DNA from 2 places in the Massilia sp. CFBP9026 genome. Region 1 is predicted to be linked to the other one. Evidence: predicted binding sites of a transcription regulator. Region 1 holds the regulator's gene; the other holds the start of a gene.
The links. Region 1 encodes FNR, which switches genes on or off when oxygen is low (the NO sensors DNR and NnrR bind a similar motif). Its sites were predicted from a motif close to TTGATNNNNATCAA; they were not measured.
Positions count from the first base shown of each region.

Region 2: the regulator FNR is predicted to act here: its motif matches at 1,769-1,782, upstream of SOM28_RS24715 (CehA/McbA family metallohydrolase).

Region 1 covers NZ_JAXCWH010000001.1:388,293-391,682, forward strand. Annotated here, with positions in the region: gene SOM28_RS01630 (helix-turn-helix transcriptional regulator) at 43-801, opposite strand; gene fnr (fumarate/nitrate reduction transcriptional regulator Fnr) at 808-1,569, opposite strand; gene SOM28_RS01640 (TorD/DmsD family molecular chaperone) at 1,801-2,487, shown strand; gene SOM28_RS01645 (formate dehydrogenase) at 2,474-2,692, shown strand; gene SOM28_RS01650 (formate dehydrogenase subunit alpha) at 2,711-3,390, shown strand, end outside.
Region 2 covers NZ_JAXCWH010000014.1:53,873-57,262, forward strand. Annotated here, with positions in the region: gene SOM28_RS24700 (GH92 family glycosyl hydrolase) at 1-217, opposite strand, end outside; gene SOM28_RS24705 (RidA family protein) at 351-761, opposite strand; gene SOM28_RS24710 (LysR family transcriptional regulator) at 818-1,720, opposite strand; gene SOM28_RS24715 (CehA/McbA family metallohydrolase) at 1,859-3,390, shown strand, end outside.

The DNA.
Region 1 (3,390 bases):
GGAGATTCTCGGACCTGATCGTGCATCCAGTCTTGGCCGGGACTACTGCGGCTTTGGTGGATTCTCTTGACCTGCACGCCGATAGGCAGCGGGCGTGGTACCGAATACGCGGCGCATGGCCCGCGTCAGGCTGGCCTGGTCCGAGAAGCCGCAGGCGAGGGCGATGTCGGCCACGCTGCGCGCGCTGTGGGTCAACAGACCGCGCGCGCAATCAAGGCGGCAGCCCAGCAGCCAGGCATGCGGCGTGCTGTCCAGCTCTTCGCGAAACAGTGCGTGCAGGCGGCTGACGCTCAGGTTGGCGGCATTCGCCATTGATTCGGTGCTCCAGGCCAGGCCGGGCGCGGCCTCGATCCGTGCCAGCAGGGCCGCCAGGCGCGAGGTGGCGCGCGGCGCGTCCAGGCTCAGGGTGTCGAGCAGCAGCGGCACCCAGCCCTGCACTAGCGAACGGGCCGGCGCGCGGTGTGGACCAGTTTCACGGGCCATCAGTCCCATGAACTCGACCAGCTTGCGCGCCGCAGGGGCCAGCGTGACGAAAGGCCGCTCCAGCAGGCGCTGCCAGGGACCGTCGTCGAAGGCGGCGCCATCGACGTCGACGATCAGGGAATCATTCGCGCCCGGACTCGATTGCGCATGCCAGGCGCCGGGCGCCACCAGCGCGCCATGCAGGGGATCGAGCCGGCCGCGCCGCTCTTCGATGTCGAGCACGACTTCGCCGTGCACCGGCAGCACCAGCTGGGCGAAGTCGTGGCGGTCGCCCCAGTGCACGCGGTCGTAGCTACGCAGGTGCAGGTCGGGCGCCATGATGTTTCAGGCCATCGGGCTGCACACGTCGGTGCCGGCCGCCAGCGCCTTCAGCTTGACCGGATCGAGCAGCGTCACTTCGCGCTTGTCGACCTCGAGCCAGCCCTGCTTTTTAAAGCGCGACAGCAGGCGGCTGATGCTTTCGATCGTCAGGCCCAGGTAGTTGCCGATGTCTTCGCGCGACATGCGCAGCTGGAAGCGGTTGGCCGCATAGCCGCGGGTGGCGTAGCGCGCCGACAGGTTCACAAGGAACACGGCGAAGCGCTGCTCGGCGCGCATATTGCCGAGCAAGAGCATGACGTTCTGCTCGCGCGTGATTTCCTGGCTCATGATGCGGTGGAAGTGGCGCAGCAGCGTCGGCACTTCGCCGAACAGGTCTTCCAGGCGCGCGAACGGGATCTCGCACACCTCGGAATCTTCCAGCGCCACCGCGTCGCAATGGTGGGTGCCGCTGATCGCGTCCATGCCCAGCAGCTCGCCGGCCATCTGGAAACCCGTAATCTGCGCTTCGCCGGCCGCGTTCACCTGGTAGGTCTTGAAGTGGCCGAAGCGCACCGCGTACAGGTTGCGGAACGATTCGCCCACGCTGTACAGGCGCTCGTCGCGTTCCAGGCGGCGACGGCGGCCGATGATCTTGTCCAGGCGGTCGATCTCGGCGTCTTCGAGGCCCATCGGCAGGCACAGCTGGTGCATGCTGCACTGCGCGCAGGACTTGAGGGCGTGGATATTGAGAGGCGGCTCGGCTTGCCGGGACAGGGTCTGGCTCATGAGGGATGGTCGCTTGGTTCGGGTACACCGGAATTATAGACGTGTTGAAGCGTTTATCTCGACAAACAAATGCCATTTATTGCATTTGAGAAACAAATTCGTTGTGTTCCGGTCGTTTGGCGCCCGTGCTCACCCATGCTGGGTTCATTTAGCCGTATAGGCAACTGTGCGCACTCAATATCAATCGAGGCCTACACTGCCATATAAATTGAACAACTGGAGTGTTCCCCAGTGTCATCAACAACCGAGACCGTGCCCGATCGCAGCGCCTTTGCCACCGCAATCGTTCGACCGGACCTGCCGCCGGGCGGCGAAGACCAGGCCAGGGCGGATCTGTATGCCTTGCTCTCCCGGCTACTGCTGGCCGCGCCCGACGCGGCGCTGCTCGATGCGCTCGCGTCCAGCGATCCCATCCTGGCCGAGGGCGGCGACCCGGCGCTCGAACGCGCCTGGGACCAACTGACCGTCGCATCCGGCGTGATGGACCCCCGACTCGTCCACGATGAATTCAGCGCGCTGTTCGTCAGCGTCGGCACGCCGCCGGTCGATCCGTATGGCTCGCGCTACCTGGCCGGCTACATGAACGACACGCCGCTCGCGCATCTGCGCGAAGACCTGGCCCAGCTTGGCCTGGCGCGCATACAGGGGCGGGGCGAGTTCGAAGACCACCTCGGCGCGCTGTGCGAGACCATGCGCGTGCTGGTGGCCGGCACGCCCGGCATCCGGCGTCAGCCGCTCGACGTGCAGCGCCGCTTCTTCGAGGCCCACATCGGCTCCTGGTGCATGCGCGCGTTGGACGACATCGCCAATGCCGATGGCGCCAATTATTACTGCCTGGTCGCGCGCTTCGCCCAGGCATTCCTGGCAATCGAGGCCGAAAGCTTCGGCGTAGGAGAGGAAACCGATGAGCAAGCATGATCCACAAGCCCATGACCAGCCCGACCCGGCCCGCCGCGGCTTCCTGAAAGCCGCCCCCCTGGGCGCACTGGTGGTGGCCGCTGCCGCCGCCCCGGCGACCGCGGCACCGCAGGCCGCCCCGGCCGCGCCCGACCCCAAGGTCAAGCGCGGCTACCACGAGACGGATCACATCCGCCGCTATTACGCCACCGCCGCCTACTGGTAGGCAAGCAGAGGAATCGATATGTCACTGGTCAAGTCCACGCGCGACAGCGCGTTGAAACGGCGCCGCTTCCTGGTCGGGGCCGGCGTTGCCGCCGGCGCCGGAGCCCTGGCGCGCCACCTGCCGCTGAACGTGATCGAACCGGCCCAGGCCGACCCGGTAGCGGATACCCCGGTGCCGACCGTGGTCAAGCGCACCGTCTGCAGCCACTGCTCGGTCGGCTGCTCGGTCGATGCCGTCGTCGCCAACGGCGTCTGGGTGCGGCAAGAGGCCGCCTTCGATTCGCCGATCAATATGGGCGCCCACTGCGCCAAGGGCGCTTCGGTGCGCGAGCACGCCTTCGGCGAGCATCGCCTGCGCTATCCGATGAAGCTGGTCAATGGCAAGTACCAGCGCATCTCCTGGGACCAGGCGATCGACGAGATCGGCGACAAGCTGCTCCAACTGCGCAAGGAAGCCGGGCCCGATGCGCTGATGGTGATCGGCAGCTCCAAGCACAATAACGAGCAAGCCTACCTGCTGCGCAAATGGGTATCATTCTTCGGCACCAATAACTGCGACCACCAGGCCCGCATCTGTCACTCGACCACCGTCGCCGGCGTGGCCCAGACCTTCGGCTACGGGGCGATGACCAACTCGTTCAATGACCTGCACTACAGCAAGGCGGTGCTGTTCATCGGCTCCAACCCGGCCGAGGCGCA
Region 2 (3,390 bases), on a different contig from region 1:
GGCGGAAGTGGCGGTGCTGGGTGTCGGGGCTGAGCTGCACCATGCCGAAGGGGCGGCTGGCGCCGGGGAAGGTGTGGCCGTCGCCGCCGGTGCCGATGAAGACGTCCACGGCTTCGGCCGGGCTGCCCGGCGGGGCTGCCAGGGCGGGGGCCGCACTAAACAGAAATGCCGCACCCACGGCGATCGAGAGTTGTCCGAAATTGAGTCTGGCCGTCATGAAGTCTCCACGCGTGGCGGCAGCGATAGGCGCCGCCTGTTTTAGTTGCACTATACCCAAATGCAACTTATATGTGGAGACTGGTTTCCGGGCAATCCTTACCGTGTTTCAACCCATCTGTTTAGCCGGTTTACTAAACATTTTGCGCGCGGCGCTTGGCCACCGCCTCGATTTCGACCAGGGTGTCGGGCGAGGCCAGCGAGGCCACCCCGATGCCGGTCAGGGCCGGGCGCGGCAGGCCGAGGTGACGCACCAGGATCGGCGCCACGGTCTCCAGGTGCTCGCCGATCTCGCCGCGCACGTAGACGCGCAGTTGCAGGATCTGCTCGACCGAGGATCCGGCGGCCTCCAGCACCGCGATCAGGTTGCGCGCCGCGCCTTCGGTCTGCTCGGCCAGGGTGGTGTGCCTGACCTTGTACTCACGATCCCAGTCGACCTGGCCCGACACGAATACCAGGCCGGTGTCATGGTCGATGGTCGCGTGGGACAGGCCATGCGGGGCGCCGTCGTACAGTGCAGGGGGATTGATGCGTTCGATGCTCATGCGGGTTCCTTTGCGTTGAAAGGCGCCAGCTTAGGCATGCGCACCCGCCGCCGCAATCAAGCGCGGCTTGTAGCGGATACAAGGCCGGATCCGACCCGCTCCAGCACCCAGGTGATGAAAGCATCGTTTTGCGTATTCGGATGGTGGGCGGCCACGACCTGGTAGCCGGGCGGGTACTTGGGCAACGCGATCTCGAATACTCCCTCGCAGGGCAGCAGGCGCGATGGCATGAAGGCGACCAGGTCCGATCCCTTCAGGTATTCCAGCGCCATGAAGAAGGACGGCGCCGACGCCGCCACCCGCCGCTGCAATCCCTGGCGCGCGAACCAGCCGTCGGCCGATCCCGTGAAACTGGCCATGCCCGGGTTGGTGATGATGAAGTCGTGCTCCACCAGCTTCTCGAGCGGCATGACGCCGCCGCCGGCCAGGGCGCGGTTGCCCGTGACGCAGCGGTACTGCTCTAGAAACAGCGGTCGCGTCACCAGGCCCGGCGCGACGTAACCGTCCACCGTGAAAATCAGGTCGATGTCGCCCTGGTGCAGCTTGCGGGTGAGGGCGCTGACCTCGATGTCGACCACCGCCACCTTCACCTTCGGCGCCTCGCGCCGCAGCACGCGCACCAGGTCGGCCACGATCACCTTCTGGGTGTAGTCGGTGCCCGAGATGACCAGCGTGCGTTCGGCGTGTTCGGGCCGGACCTCGAAGGGCAGTGGAATCCCGTTCAGCTGGGCCAGCACCTGGCCGATGTGGGGCGCGATCAGCTTCGCATAGGGCGTCGGCGCCATGCCCTGGCCGGTGCGCACGAACAGCTGGTCGCCCAGGATGGTGCGGATCTTCTTGAGCTGCAGGCTGACTGCCTGTTGCGAGACGTCCAGGTGCTCGGCCGCAGCCGAGATGGTGTCGAAGCGGTTCAGGGCGTCGAGCGTGCGCAGGTGGGTGAGTTCGAGCTTGTCGATCATGAGGCTGCCAACATAAACGGCTATCCCGCGCGTTGCAAGTTGTCATGGTTGAAATTCATCAAAGCTAGTGGACGAAATGACAATTTTTGCGGGAGGCTGATCAATATGGCTGAGGCATGAAATTGTAAAAATTGCATCATGAAAACCTCGCTCCTGCCCCCACTTCTGGCCCTGTCGCTGTGCTGCAGCCTGGCGCAAGCCGCCCCCGCAGAACACCAGGAATTCGAAGCCACCCTGCTCGCGCCGTTCCAGGCCGGCGCGGCCCCGGGTCGGACTTTCACCCTGCAGTTCGCCTATCCCGGCTTGGCGCGCACGGACACGGTCGACTGGCGGGTGGAACTGATGCGCCCCGACGGCCGCGTGGCCCTGCGCTGGCACGGCGCGGCGCCGTTCACCGGCGATGAAATGACGGTCGCCGTACCCTGGTCCGGCCGCCTGGGATTGTCTCCCGCGCCGAGCGGCATCTACCGCGTCCGGCTGCGCGCGACCGTGCGCGGCGATGCGCATGAGGAAATCGAGCAGGATTGGGAGATCGCGGTCGGTGCGCCGCTGCTGCCTGCCATGCCGGCATTTTCGCCGCTGCCGCGCGCCTTCGAGCCGGCGGCCGTCGCCGCGCCGGGCGCGCTGCCCTACACGGTCTATCTCGGCAACCTGCACAGCCAGACCAACCACAGCGACGGCGGCGCCGACATCGCCGAGTGCAAGGGCGCGCAATCGCCCCTGAAGGCGCCGCACGGCCCGGACCACGCCTTCGCCTATGCGCGCGGCCGCGGCCTCGACATCCTGGTCGCCTCGGAACACAACCACATGTACGACGGCTCGGAGGGCAGCGCGCCGGATGCCGACCCCGCCGCCGCCAGGGCCCTGTACCGCGCCGGCCTGGAAAGCGCAGCCGGCTTCTCCAAAAAGAACCCGGACTTCCTCGCAGTGTATGGCCTGGAATGGGGCGTCATCAGCAACGGCGGCCATATCAACATCTTCAACAGCGACGAGCTGCTGGGCTGGGAGACCAATGCCAAAGGCGAGCTGATGGCCGACACGCGCACGCCGCGCGGCGACTACGCGGCCCTGTACACGCTGATGCGCGAGCGCGGCTGGGTAGGGCAGTTCAACCATCCGGCGCATTCGGGCCAGTTCCAGGTCGATGGCGTGCCGCTCGCCTATACCGAGGACGGCGGCGAAGCGATGGCCTTGTGCGAAGTGATGAACAGCACCGCCTTCTCGACCAACGTCAGCGAGACCGAGACCCGCCGCAGCAATTTCGAAGGCGCCTGCAACCGGCTGCTGGAGGCGGGCTATCGCCTGGCCTTCAGCACCAACCAGGACAACCATTGCGCCAACTGGGGCGCGTCGTTCACCAACCGCACCGGCGTGCTGCTCCCGAACGGCACGGCGCTGAACCGCGCATCGTTCGTCGAGGCGCTCAAGGCGCGCCGCGTGTTCGCGACGATGGACAAGGATTCGCAGCTGGTCCTGACCGCGAACGGCCGCCTGATGGGCGAGCGCTTTACCAATCGCGGGCCGCTCGCGCTGGTGGCGAACTTTGCCAGCTCAACCGGCAAAAAGGCGGCTTCGGTTGCGATCATGGAAGGCGTCCCGGGCCGCAAGGGCACGGTCACGCAGATGTCGGACCAGGCCGAGACCAGCTTCACCCCGAGCCCGGGGGCGCA